3 regions of the Clostridium sp. SY8519 genome follow, and region 1 is predicted to be linked to each of the others. Evidence: riboswitches for the same ligand, from Rfam matches in the RefSeq annotation. Region 1 holds a riboswitch; each other region holds the start of a gene.
The links. Region 1 has a riboswitch for thiamine pyrophosphate ahead of CXIVA_RS06185 (thiamine-binding protein). Riboswitches for the same ligand answer to the same signal wherever they lie in the genome.
Positions count from the first base shown of each region.

Region 2: linked by a shared signal. The riboswitch ahead of thiD (bifunctional hydroxymethylpyrimidine kinase/phosphomethylpyrimidine kinase) and the one ahead of CXIVA_RS06185 (thiamine-binding protein) in region 1 are both predicted to bind thiamine pyrophosphate.
Region 3: linked by a shared signal. The riboswitch ahead of thiS (sulfur carrier protein ThiS) and the one ahead of CXIVA_RS06185 (thiamine-binding protein) in region 1 are both predicted to bind thiamine pyrophosphate.

Region 1 covers NC_015737.1:1,303,936-1,308,332, forward strand. Annotated here, with positions in the region: gene CXIVA_RS06175 (LysR family transcriptional regulator) at 1-325, shown strand, start outside; gene CXIVA_RS06180 (uroporphyrinogen decarboxylase family protein) at 436-1,425, shown strand; TPP riboswitch at 1,496-1,597, shown strand; gene CXIVA_RS06185 (thiamine-binding protein) at 1,710-2,006, shown strand; gene CXIVA_RS06190 (ABC transporter permease) at 1,975-2,754, shown strand; gene CXIVA_RS06195 (ABC transporter substrate-binding protein) at 2,751-3,818, shown strand; gene CXIVA_RS06200 (ABC transporter ATP-binding protein) at 3,956-4,397, shown strand, end outside.
Region 2 covers NC_015737.1:1,587,722-1,592,118, forward strand. Annotated here, with positions in the region: gene rpoN (RNA polymerase factor sigma-54) at 1-26, opposite strand, end outside; gene CXIVA_RS07495 (YoaK family protein) at 76-777, opposite strand; TPP riboswitch at 1,032-1,141, shown strand; gene thiD (bifunctional hydroxymethylpyrimidine kinase/phosphomethylpyrimidine kinase) at 1,358-2,242, shown strand; gene thiC (phosphomethylpyrimidine synthase ThiC) at 2,260-3,570, shown strand; gene CXIVA_RS07510 (hypothetical protein) at 3,722-4,222, shown strand; gene CXIVA_RS07515 (YibE/F family protein) at 4,352-4,397, opposite strand, start outside.
Region 3 covers NC_015737.1:1,869,975-1,874,371, forward strand. Annotated here, with positions in the region: gene CXIVA_RS08740 (ABC transporter ATP-binding protein) at 57-1,781, shown strand; TPP riboswitch at 1,846-1,964, shown strand; gene thiS (sulfur carrier protein ThiS) at 2,057-2,251, shown strand; gene CXIVA_RS08750 (thiazole synthase) at 2,338-3,111, shown strand; gene thiH (2-iminoacetate synthase ThiH) at 3,128-4,381, shown strand; gene CXIVA_RS08760 (thiamine phosphate synthase) at 4,397-4,397, shown strand, end outside.

The DNA of each region.
Region 1 (4,397 bases):
GGTGGACCGGGATCATTACAATGTGCCGCTGTCGGAGAATTTTTATGAAAATATCCCCTGCAGAGAAGTCAGGGAAGTCGGCAATTTTGAGACCCTGATGGTGCTGATGCGGCAGGCGGAGGGGTTTGCGGTGTTTCCCATGATGTTCTACGGAGTGGAAAACGGGCAGGTCCGCGGATTTCCCTATCCCGGCAGGGCACTGCGCTATCACACGGCGCTGCTGTATCACCGGGACAGCAGGCTGAAGGGCCTCAGCGGGATTGTGGATGACCTGCGGGAGGAATTTGACCTGGAACCGATTCCGCAGGGACAGAATGGGATGTAACTTCTGGTTACAGCACAGGAGACAGAAACTGATTCCTTCTGCCGCAGGAAACTGTTAGGATAGAGACAGAAACAAAGCAGTATGACAGGCAGGACAAGGAGGCAGGGGTTATGCAGACACCAAAAGAAGCATTGCTGGCCGCATTGAAGGGAGAACCGATCGATTTTATTCCGGAAGTTTATTCCGTCATGAAGGATGTGGTATTCCCGGGAGAACGGTATTTCGGAAAAGACAATCAGCCGGACCCGTACGGAACCGGGCCGGATGCCTGGGGTGTGCAGTGGACCAATCTGGGTCCCAATCCACTGGTCAACGGCAATATGGTGGCCAAAGGCTTTATGCTGTTTGACGACATTGAGGACTGGCAGGAAAAGGTGAAGTTTCCGCCGCTGGACTTTATGCCGCTGGAGCAGATTTTTCAGGGCATGAGCGCAGGCATGGGCGTCAATCGGGAGACAGACGTGGTCTCCTGCCTGCTTCTGTCCGGCCAGTTTGAACGGATGAATCAGATGATCGGGATGGAAAACGCCCTGTGCGCCTTCTATGAATCTCCGGAGGCGGTCCATGCCTTTTTTGACGCGATGTGCAGCTACAAATTAAAATGCATCGACCTGGCCTTTCAGTATCTGCAGCCCCAGGTGATCCACATGCATGATGACTGGGGCACCAATAACAATATGTTCTTTGACCCGGAGCTGTGGCGGGAGTTTATCCGGCCGAATGAGGAGAAATACGCCCGTCGGATTCATGAGCTGGGCGGCCTTTACATCCATCATTCCTGCGGCTATATCATGCAGATCGTGCCGGATCTGGCCGAGATCGGCGTGGACGCCATTGAGCCGATGATGGTATCCAATGATCTGGACGCACTGCTGGAACAGTATGGAGACCGGATTACCTTTATGGGTGGCATCGACAACCAGAAGCTGGATCTGGATGCCACATCGGAAGCGGAGGCCCGGGCGATGATCCGTGCGGCGATGGACCGTTATGCGGGAAAAGGCCGGTATCTGCCCTATTACATTCCCACGAATGAAGAGAAATGGTTCATCTACATGGACGAAGTGAACCGGTACGGCAGGGAAGTGCTGCGCCGGTAAGCGGACTTTTTTCATATACCTGCGCAAACTGCGTTGACAGTTTCCCGGCAAACAGCCTATAATCTTTTCGGAACAGAGCTAGGGGAGCAAGAGCTGAGAGCGCGGGAAGGCCCGCATACCCTCATTACCTGATCTGGATAATTCCAGCGTAGGGAAGCATAACAGATGCAAATAAAAAAGATCCCCCACAGTTTCTGAAGCGGATTCTGCTGCCGACCTATGGTCCGGCACAGGCGGCCGGTTCGTTCTGCGGGGGATCCTTTTGCGTGAAAGGAGAAGAAAAAATGGAAGCCAGTGTAGCAATCCAGACACTGCCGGAGGCATCGGACGACGAGGAACTGATCCGCATCGTAGATGAAGTAATCGCTTATATCGCCCGGTCCGGTTATAACTATTATGTAGGACCGTTTGAAACTACGATCGAGGGCCCTTATGACGCCCTGATGGATATCGTCAAGGAATGCCAGCATATCGCGGTGCGGGCCGGGGCCCCTTCCGTGGCAGCGTATATCAAAGTAAGTTATAAGCCGGAAGGCGAGGTACTTTCCATTGAGAAAAAAATCGGAAAATATCACGAATAAGCTGTATCCGCTGGCGGCGATTGCCGTGATTCTTATTGCCTGGGAGTGCATCTCGTACTTCGGCGTGGTGCCGAATTTCATGCTGCCCTCCCCGGTGCAGATGATCGCTGCCTTTGTAAAAGATTTTTCTGTGCTGATGCTGAACCTGGCCACTACACTGATCGAGGCAGTGCTGGGGCTGGTCATCGGTGTGGCGGTAGGATTCGCGGCGGCCTGTATTATGGATCGCTGGGAAGGCGCCTACAAAGCGCTGTATCCGCTGATCGTGATTACAGAGACCATTCCCACGGTGGCCATTGCGCCGCTTCTGGTGCTCTGGTTCGGTTATGAGATGACGCCGAAGATTGTGCTGGTTATTATTATCTCATTTTTCCCCATTGCCGTGGGGGTGCTGGACGGATTTCATTCCGCGGACAAAGACGCGGTGCATCTGCTCCAGGCCATGGGAGCCACAAAATGGCAGATTTTCCGGCACATCAAGATACCGGGGGCGCTGCCCCAGTTTTTCTCAGGGTTAAGGATTTCCGTGGCATATGCCATCGTAGGCGCTGTCCTGGCGGAATGGCTGGGAGGCTTCCGGGGACTTGGCGTATACATGACCCGGGTCAAAAAATCATTTGCCTATGACAAGATGTTTGCGGTGATTCTGCTGATTACCGTGATCAGTCTGCTGCTGATCCTGGCGGTAAATATTGCGCAGAAAAAGATGATGCCATGGAATGAAACAAGAAAGGATGAGACGAAATGAAAAAGAAAATTTTCAGCCTGCTTCTGACAGCAGGACTGGCCGTGGGGCTGCTGGCAGGATGCGGCAGTTCCAAGACTGGCGACACTTCCGCGTCCGGAAGCGCGGGCAAAACAGAAAACAGCGCGTCTGCGGAGGGCACTTCCTCGGGGGATCTGAAAGAAGTGACCTTTGTCCTGGATTGGACGCCGAATACCAACCATACCGGTGTCTACGTGGCGGATCAGCTGGGCTATTTCAAGGACGCGGGACTGAAAGTAAAAATCGTCCAGCCGCCGGATGACGGGGCGGAGACGCTGGTAGGAAGCGGAAAAGCCGATTTCGGCGTATCCTTCCAGGACACCATGTCCTCCCTGATGGCAGGCAAAAAGAAAAGCGTGCCGATTACCGCGGTGGCAGCCGTGATTCAGCATAACACATCCGGTATTATGTCCAAGAAGAGCACCGGGATCAAATCCCCGAAGGATATGGCGGGCCACAGCTACGCCACCTGGGACTGGGACATTGAGAAAGCCATTATCCGGAATGTGGTAAAGGCAGACGGCGGCGACTACAGCAAGATCAAGATGATTCCGGAAACCATCGACGATGAAGTATCCGCGCTGAAATCCGGCAGCATCGACTGCCTCTGGGTTTACTACGCATGGGCAGGGATTTCCGCCAAAGTGCAGAATTTTGATATTAACTACTTTGCGTTCCGGGATATTAATCCGGTCTTTGACTACTATTCACCGGTCATCATCGCCAACGACAGTTTCCTGAAAGACCATCCGGACGAGGCGAAAGCGTTCCTGTCCGCGGTTTCCAAGGGATACACCTATGCGATCAAACATCCGGACAAGGCAGCGGATATTCTCTGCAAGGCAGTGCCGGAGCTGAACGGGGACCAGGTAAAGGCCAGCCAGGAATATCTGGCGGATCAGTACCAGGCGGACGCGTCCCGCTGGGGAGAATTTGACGCAAAGCGCTGGAACCGGTTCTATCAGTGGGTCAACAAAAACAAATTTTATGACAGCAGTATTCCGGACAACACCGGATTCACCAATGAGTATCTGCCGGAAAAATAGTGCTCTGCCGGGAAAACAGGGCTCTGCCGGGAAAACAGGACTCTGTCGGCAAAACAGAATAACTGCCGCGGGGAGCGGGGAACACAGGGCTCTGCGCAGGTGAAAAAGACAGGCGCAAGGGCAGCAGGAGTAATTGTATGCATAAGCTTGAGACAAAGAATGTCTCCATGTCATTCGAAGAAGGAAAAATCATCGATCAGATCAGTATCCATGTGGAAAAAGGCGAGCTGGTCAGCCTCCTGGGGCTGTCCGGCAGCGGAAAAACCACGCTGTTTAACTGTATCGCCGGGATCTACCATCCCCAGGAGGGACAGGTCCTTTTAGACGGGCAGGAGGTGACCGGGCAGACCGGCCACCTGAGCTATATGCTGCAGAAAGATCTGATGCTGCCCCATTACACCATCGAGGAGAATGTGGCGCTGCCGCTGCTGATCCGGGGAGAAAAGAAAAAAACAGCTATTGCCCGGGTGCAGCCCTATTTTCCGGATTTCGGCCTGGAAGGAACCCAGAAGAAATATCCGCATCAGCTTTCCGGCGGCATGCGGCAGCGGGCGGCGCTGCTTCGGACCTATATGTTTT
Region 2 (4,397 bases), 280 kb from region 1:
AGTTCAAGCTGCATTTTATGATTCATGTGGATGCTCCTTCTGCAGGAAATAAATGATACAGTAGTTATCTTAATATTATTTTACAATTGCAGAGGACGGACTGCAAGGTGAAATCTCTTCCTTTGGCTGACGGACAGCGGCCAGGGTAAGATACAACGCGAGGGAAAGGGGGATCCAGCACAGCCAGATGCTCCGGGCACCGAGGTGCAGGACCAGGTACGCGCCTGCCGTGGCAGAGGCATAGAAGCAGATCAGAGTGGAAAGAAAGAAGAGAAATTTTTCTTTCATCCGTGGATCCCCGGTCTGGCGGTAATCCTGGAAGGAGAAGACCGTCTGCTTCAGATTGTTGGAAGAAAAGATGGTGGAACAGCTGAAGCCCCTGGCGCCGGCGAAGCTGCCCCACTGAAAAGCAGTCAGCGCAAACACCGGAAACAACGCGGGAATCGGCGGAGCAGATGGGGGAATCAGCCCCGTAATCAGGATTCCCGCGTATTCCGCCAGAATACAAATCAGACGGCTGCGTCCGGGCAGCCGGCGTTCCAGCATGTGGGCCAGTCCGAGAAACAAGGCAAACAGTCCCAGAGCTGTAGCGCGCCAGAGTACTTCATACCAGGAATGGCCGATTACGATTCGGCTGAAGAGCTCCAGCAGGTTGCCGGTGGCGGCCTGACCGAAATTGTGATCCCGCAGCATGATGGCATAGACGCCGGTAAAACCGCCGACACAGCTCATGGTCATGTGCAGGATGGTGTCATTATTTCGCTGAATCAGATCCATGGATCTACTCCTTTCTGCATCCGTACAGAGATACCTTCCAAAACAGTAACTATACGCTTTCCGGCTGAAAAAAACAATTTTGTATACTGTTTCGGACAATTTCAGACACATTTCGGGAAAAATCAGAGAAATACCGAAAAAACAGCGGGCTGCCCATTGCGAAATGCTGCCGGTGCGCTTATAATAAATGTAACGTGTTGGAAATCTGACAGACCGGCGGAATTATCTGCCTGGGGTGGATTTTGCGGCACTGCAATCACATAACAGGGAGCTTGCAGAAGCAGGCTGAGAGGAGACTGATACTGTCTCGACCGATACCTGATGTGGATAATGCCAACGTAGGGAAATAATCTGCATTCTGCCAAAACTGGGGCAGGATGCGGAAAAGAGTTCAGAACGATTGAGCGGCATCCGAGAGGGTGCCGCTTTTTTCTATGGCAGAAAACTTTGCGGAAAGTTTTCTGCCATGGACAGGTCCGGACATTCGGCGGCAGGATCCGCCATCAGGAAAGCGGCAGATTGGGGGCACCACCTTCTGTCGCGATACAAAATAATGAAGACTCAGACAGGAGGCAAATGTATGAGGACAGCATTAACAATCGCTGGCAGCGACTGCAGCGGAGGCGCCGGAATTCAGGCAGATATCAAGACGATGATGGCCAATGGCGTGTATGCCATGAGCGCGGTCACAGCTCTGACAGCGCAGAATACCACCGGCGTATCTGTGATCAGATGCACGGATCCGGAGTGTCTGGAGGCACAGCTGGATCAGGTGTTTACGGACATCTTTCCGGACGCGGTTAAGATCGGCATGGTGGCGGATACGGAACTAATCCGCTCCATCGCGAAGAAGTTAAAAGAGTATCAGCCGCGTTATATCGTGCTGGATCCGGTTATGGTATCTACCAGCGGAGCAGAGCTGCTGAAAGAAGACGCGGCAGATGCGCTGACCCGGGAGCTTTTTCCGCTGGCGACAGTTCTTACGCCGAATCTTCCGGAAACAGAGGCTTTGACCGGACAGAAGATCACGAAAGAGGGAGAGATGTGTTCGGCAGCAGCCAGTCTTGTCCGCAGATATGGATGCGCGGTACTGTGCAAGGGCGGACACAGCAGCCGGGGGGCCAGTGACCTGCTGGTCCGGAACCCCGCAGATCCGGAATTTACCTGGTTTGCAGGCAGGCGGATTGAGAATCCGAACACCCATGGAACCGGTTGTACATTGTCCAGCGCGATTGCGGCGAATCTGGCCAAGGGATTTTCCCTGACAGCATCCGTGCAGCGGGCAAAAGAGTATGTATCAGAGGCACTGGCGGCCATGCTGGATCTTGGAAATGGAAGCGGCCCGCTGAACCATGGCTTTGCGGTGCATGGTTATTACGCGGAGGATCCGGATCAGACCGCAGCCGGCAGACAGGGAGCGGAAGAGACCGAAGGCTGTCACGAAACAGCTGCACAGAATTTCTGAAAGAGAGGGAGTTTATCATGAAAACATATACCACACAGATGGACGCGGCACGGAAAGGCATTATCACCCCGCAGATGGAGACAGTGGCACGGAAGGAATATATGGAGCCGGAGAAGCTTAGGGAACTGGTGGCAGAAGGCAAAGTGGCGATTCCCGCCAATATCCACCACACATCACTGGATCCGGAGGGTGTGGGCAGCATGCTGCGTACAAAAATCAATGTCAACCTGGGAATTTCCAGAGACTGCAAGGATTATGACGTGGAGATGAAAAAAGTGATGCATGCGGTGGATCTGGGAGCGGAAGCCATTATGGACCTGTCCAGCCATGGAAATACACAGCCGTTCCGTCAAAAGCTTACGGGAGAATGTCCGGCGATGATCGGTACGGTGCCGGTCTATGACAGCGTGATTCATTACCAGAGAGATCTGGCGGAGCTGACGGCGGAAGACTTTGTGGATGTGGTTCGTCTGCATGCGGAAGACGGCGTGGATTTTGTCACGCTTCACTGCGGAATCACCAGAAAAACCATCGATCAGATCCGAACCCACAAGCGGAAGATGAACCTGGTCAGCCGCGGCGGCAGTTTGGTTTTTGCCTGGATGTGCATGACCGGAGAGGAAAATCCGTTTTATGAACACTATGATGAGATCCTGGAGATCTGTGAACAGCACGATGTGACCATTTCTCTGGGCGATGCCTGCCGGCCGGGATGTCTGGCAGACGCTACGGATGTATGCCAGATTGAGGAACTGGTGCGCCTGGGCGAATTGACCAAACGGGCCTGGGCCCACAATGTGCAGGTCATGGTGGAAGGACCGGGACATGTGCCGCTGGATCAGATCGCCGCAAATATGAAGGTACAGCAGACCATCTGTATGGGCGCGCCGTTTTATGTACTGGGCCCCCTGGTGACGGATATCGCGCCGGGATATGACCATATCACGGCGGCAATCGGCGGCGCTCTGGCGGCAGCCAGCGGAGCGGCGTTTCTGTGTTATGTGACACCGGCGGAGCATCTGGCGCTGCCGAATGTAGAAGATGTAAAACAGGGGATCATCGCCTCGAAGATCGCGGCCCATGCGGCGGATATCGCCAAAGGGGTTCCTCACGCCAGGGACATCGATGACCGGATGGCGGACGCCCGGCGGGAACTGGACTGGGAGGCGCAGTTTGCCTGCGCGCTGGATCCGGAAACGGCCCGGAAGATCCGGGAAGACCGCCTGCCGGAAGATGACCATGCGGAAGCCTGCAGTATGTGCGGCAAATTCTGCGCGGTAAGAAGCATGAATAAGGCGCTTTCGGGAGAATATATCGACATTTTGTAAAAAATCCGGTTATACTGTTCTGGAAGCAGCCAGATGAACCTGTGACATGCGCGGAGCATGGCAAAGATACATTTGAAGAGGTGTTCGGGGGGGGAAAACGATGGCCCCGCGCATGCGTGCAGCAGCATTGGAAGAAAGAAGGAGCAGCGTGATGGAGATCGAACGGAAATGGATGGTAGCCGGCTGGCCGGAAGAAAAAGATACGGGGAGACCGGAACATACCTATCAGATGCGGCAGGGCTATATCTCGGTGCGTCCCACCGTGCGGATCCGCCGGGAGGCGGAAGAAGCCGGGGAAACCCATGATATTCTGTGCTTTAAGGGAAAGGGAAGGCTTGCCCGGGAAGAAATCGAGACGGAAATCGATGCGGATTTGTTTGAACGGCTGGCCGCCTTCATCGGCGCGCCCCTGATTACCAAAGAGCGCCGGGATTACCGCCTGCCGGACGGCCATATGCTGGAGGTCAGCTGTGTGGACGCCGGCAGTCCTTCGGAATTTTATTATGCCGAAGTAGAATACGAATCGGAAGAAGAAGCGCGGCGCTGGGAGCCGCAGACTGCCGGGCTGGAAGCCTATCTGATCGATGAGGTGACTGATCAGCCGGGACAGAGCATGGGGGCTTACTGGGAGCAGACCAGACAGACGGAATAGGGTCCGGCGGAAACAGACAGGAAAGGTTCCCAAAATGGCATGCCTCGGATGAGGCAGAATAGCGCCTGGCGGCAGCAGCCAGCGCCAGAGATACAGTGTCTGCAGGGAAAGACCCGGAAAACCTGCGGATCAGACGTCTCCGGCAGGAGAATCCTGCCGGGACGGCTGAAGCCGT
Region 3 (4,397 bases), 570 kb from region 1:
GCGGCGCGCAGAAGCCGCAGAAAGAAAAACAGAATGCCATGGATACGTCTTCCAGCATGGCAGTGTTAAAGAAAGTGCTGGCAGTCATCGGCCGGTATAAGGCGCTGCTGGCAGCCAGCATTGTGATGGCGGCTGTCTCTGTCATCATTCAGCTGTATATTCCGAATCTGTACGGCGATGCCATTGACGGCATCGTGGCGAAACACCGGGTGGATTTCTCCTTGGTGGCCTGGTACGGGCTTCGCATTGCGGTGCTGATGGTGCTGGCCGCACTGGCGACCTGGATCATGAACATCATCAACAACCGTCTGACGTTTCGGACTGTCAGGGATATCAGAGCCCGGGCGATCCGCCAGATTCAGGATCTTCCTCTGTCTTATCTGGATTCTCACAGTTCCGGGGATATTGTGCAGCGTGTCATCGCGGACATCGATCAGCTGTCGGATGGCCTGCTGTTAGGATTTACGCAGCTGTTTTCCGGGATTGTCACGATCATTGCCACACTGGTCTTTATGTTCCAGAGAGATATCGGAATCACCGTGCTGGTGATTGTGATGACCCCCCTGAGCTTTTTTGTGGCCCGTTTTATTTCCACCCGTTCGTTCCGGATGTTCCAGAAACAGACGGCAGTCCGGGGCCGGCAGACGGCGCTGATCAACGAAATGGTCGGCAGCGAAAAAGTGGTGAAGGCTTTCGGCCATGAAGAAACAGCCTCGGAACAGTTCCGTAAAGTGAACCTGGAACTGCAGGAATACTCCCAGAAGGCGGTGTTTTTCAGCTCCCTGACCAATCCGGGCACCCGGGCGGTAAATAATGTGATTTATGCGCTGGTGGCACTGGTAGGCGCCTTTCGGATCCTGGGCGGCAATCTGACCGTAGGCGGTCTGACCGTGCTTTTGTCCTACGCGAACCAGTACATGAAGCCTTTTAATGATATCAGCTCAGTGATTACGGAGCTGCAGAACGCGCTGGCCTGCGCGGCCCGGGTATTCGCGCTGATCGAGGCGGAACCCATGAGCAAAGAGCCGGATCGGGAACTGCAGGTGGCTCAGGGCAGTGTTGCCATTGAACATGCGGCGTTTTCTTATGAGAAAACAAAACCGCTGATTCAGGACTTTAATTTCCGGGCAGAGCCTGGTATGACCGTGGCGATTGTGGGTCCGACCGGATGCGGGAAAACCACACTGATCAACCTGCTGATGCGTTTTTACGATGTGGATGAAGGGAAGATTTCTGTGGATGGACAGGATATTTACCAGGTGACCCGGCAGTCCCTGCGGCGCGGATACGGTATGGTTCTGCAGGAGACCTGGCTGAAACAGGGAACCGTGCGGGAGAATATCGCTTTCGGACGGCCGGAGGCATCCGAAGAGGAAATCATTCAGGCAGCCAAAGAGGCCCATAGCTGGGAATTTATCCGCAGGATGCCGGAAGGGCTGGACACGGTGATTGACGATGACAGTCTGAGCCAGGGACAAAAACAGCTGCTGTGTATCACCCGGATCATGCTGACGCTTCCGCCCATGTTGATTCTGGACGAGGCGACTTCCAGTATTGATACCCGGACGGAAATCCGGATCCAGGAGGCATTCAGCAAGATGATGAAAGGACGGACCAGCTTCATTGTGGCACACCGGCTTTCCACCATTCGCAGCGCGGACCGGATTCTTGTCATGAAAGAGGGAAAAATCATTGAACAGGGAACCCATGAGGAACTGATGGCAGCCAATGGTTTTTATACGTCACTGTATAATTCCCAGTTTGCCGGCACCGCTTCATGAATGGAAAAGAAATCAGAAATTACGGCTTGCAATGGCGAAAAAGCAGGGCTATAATAGAATTAACAAGTGAACAGCGGGGAGCTTGAGGATGACAGCATCCGGACAGGCTGAGAGGAAGGTACACCTTCGACCCATACACCTGATTTGGATAATGCCAACGTAGGAAAGTCTGGAAATAAGATGAGAATACAGGGAAGACGCCAGTCAGGCGCCTTCCTTTTTTTCGTGTTTTTCGCTGTTTGCACAGGAATGAAAGGAAAGGAGCAGGGACCCGAATGGTACAGATTAACGGAGTACAACTGGACACAGCCGGCAGGACACTGGCGGATTATCTGCGGGAAGCGGGCTATGATCCCCGCGTCATTGCTGTGGAATACAATGAAGCAATTCTGCCCAAAGACAGGTATGCCGCTGTGATTCTGCAGGATGGCGATGTGGTGGAGATCGTACAGTTCATGGGCGGCGGCTGACAGACCGTCTGCAGACCGTAAGACACAGGAAGGGCGGAAGTTCCGGACAGAGTTCCGTCTGGGCAGAAACAGAAAGAAGGAGCAAAATGGAGACACAGGACAAATTAGTCATTGGCGGAAAGGAATTTTCCTCCCGGTTTATTCTGGGATCGGGGAAATATTCCCTGAAACTGATCCGGGCAGCAGTGGAAGATGCCGGCGCGGAGATCGTGACACTGGCGGTACGCCGGGCAAATACAACGGAAAAAGAAAATATCCTGGATTATATTCCGGAAGGAGTGACGCTGCTTCCCAATACTTCAGGAGCCAGGAACGCGGAGGAAGCCGTGCGGATTGCCCGTCTGGCCCGGGAGCTGGGATGCGGTGATTTCGTCAAGATCGAAATCATGCGGGATTCCAAATACCTGCTGCCGGACAATCAGGAGACGATCCGGGCGACAGAGATCCTGGCCCGGGAGGGGTTCGTGGTACTGCCTTATATGTATCCGGATCTGAATGCGGCCAGGGATCTTGTTTCGGCCGGCGCGGCAGCCGTGATGCCTCTGGCTTCCCCCATCGGATCCAACAAAGGACTGGCCACCAGAGAGTTTATTCAGATTCTGATTGATGAAATCGACCTGCCCATCATTGTGGACGCGGGAATCGGCAGACCGTCCCAGGCCTGTGAGGCAATGGAAATGGGCGCGGCGGCGATTATGGCCAATACGGCACTGGCCACAGCCGGGGATCTTCCGCTGATGGCTTCGGCTTTTCGCAAAGCCATCGAAGCCGGCAGACAGGCATATTTATCCGGACTGGGACGCGTGCTGCTGCGGGGAGCGGCGTCTTCCGACCCGCTGACCGGATTCCTGCATGACTGAGGAGGTGTACAGAGCAATGGAAAATGAGTTTATCTTTGACTCGGACCAGATGACGGCAAAGAGCCTGGAAAAAAAGCACCGGCTGGAAACCGATCCCTCCTCCCGGACGGATCATATGAAGTACCAGCCGGGGATGGAACAGATTGACTCGGACGTCTGTGAAAAAGTCATGGAGCAGATGAACAGTTATGACTGCAGTCAGTATACGGCCCGTGATGTCCGGGCGGCACTGGATCATGAGATCTGCAGCATCGAAGACTTCAAAGCACTGCTGTCTCCTGCGGCGGAACCGTTCCTGGAAGAGATGGCGCAGCGGGCACGCAGGGAAACAAGCAGGCATTTCGGCAATACGGTGTATCTGTTCACCCCGCTGTATATTGCAAATTACTGCGAAAACTACTGCGTATATTGCGGATTTAACTGCTACAATCAGATCACCCGTGTGAAACTGACGCTGGAGCAGGTGGAGCATGAGATGAAGGTGATCGCGGACAGCGGCATGGAAGAGATCCTGATTCTGACCGGAGAAAGCAGGGCAAAGAGCGATGTGAAGTACATCGGGGAAGCCTGCCGGCTGGCACGGAAATATTTCCGCATGGTGGGACTGGAGGTCTATCCGGTTAATACAGAGGATTACCGGTATCTGCACGAATGCGGCGCGGACTATGTGACGGTGTTCCAGGAAACATATGACACGGACAAATATGAGACCCTCCATCTGCTGGGGCATAAGCGGGTGTGGCCCTACCGGTTTCATGCCCAGGAACGCGCGCTTATGGGCGGCATGCGGGGCGTAGGATTTTCCGCGTTGCTGGGTCTGTCAGATTTCCGCAAAGACGCCCTGGCCACTGGGATGCATGTGTATTATCTGCAGAGAAAATATCCCCAGGCGGAGATGTCCCTGTCCTGCCCGCGTCTGCGGCCGATTATCAATAACGAGAAGATCAATCCCCTGGATGTGGGGGAGCGGCAGCTGTGCCAGGTGCTGTGCGCGTACCGGATTTTTCTGCCTTATGTGGGCATCACCGTATCTTCCAGGGAAAGCGCCCAGTTCCGCAATGGTATCGTAAAAATCGCGGCCACAAAAATATCTGCCGGCGTGTCAACCGGAATCGGAGACCATGAGAGCAAGTATACCGGCAGACAGGCACAGGAAAAAGAAGGAGACGAGCAGTTTGAGATCTGCGACGGCAGAAGCCTGTCCGGGATGTACGAAGATATGTCCGATGAGGGGCTGCAGCCGGTGCTGAATGATTATCTGTATGTATAAAAACGGAGGCGGCTTT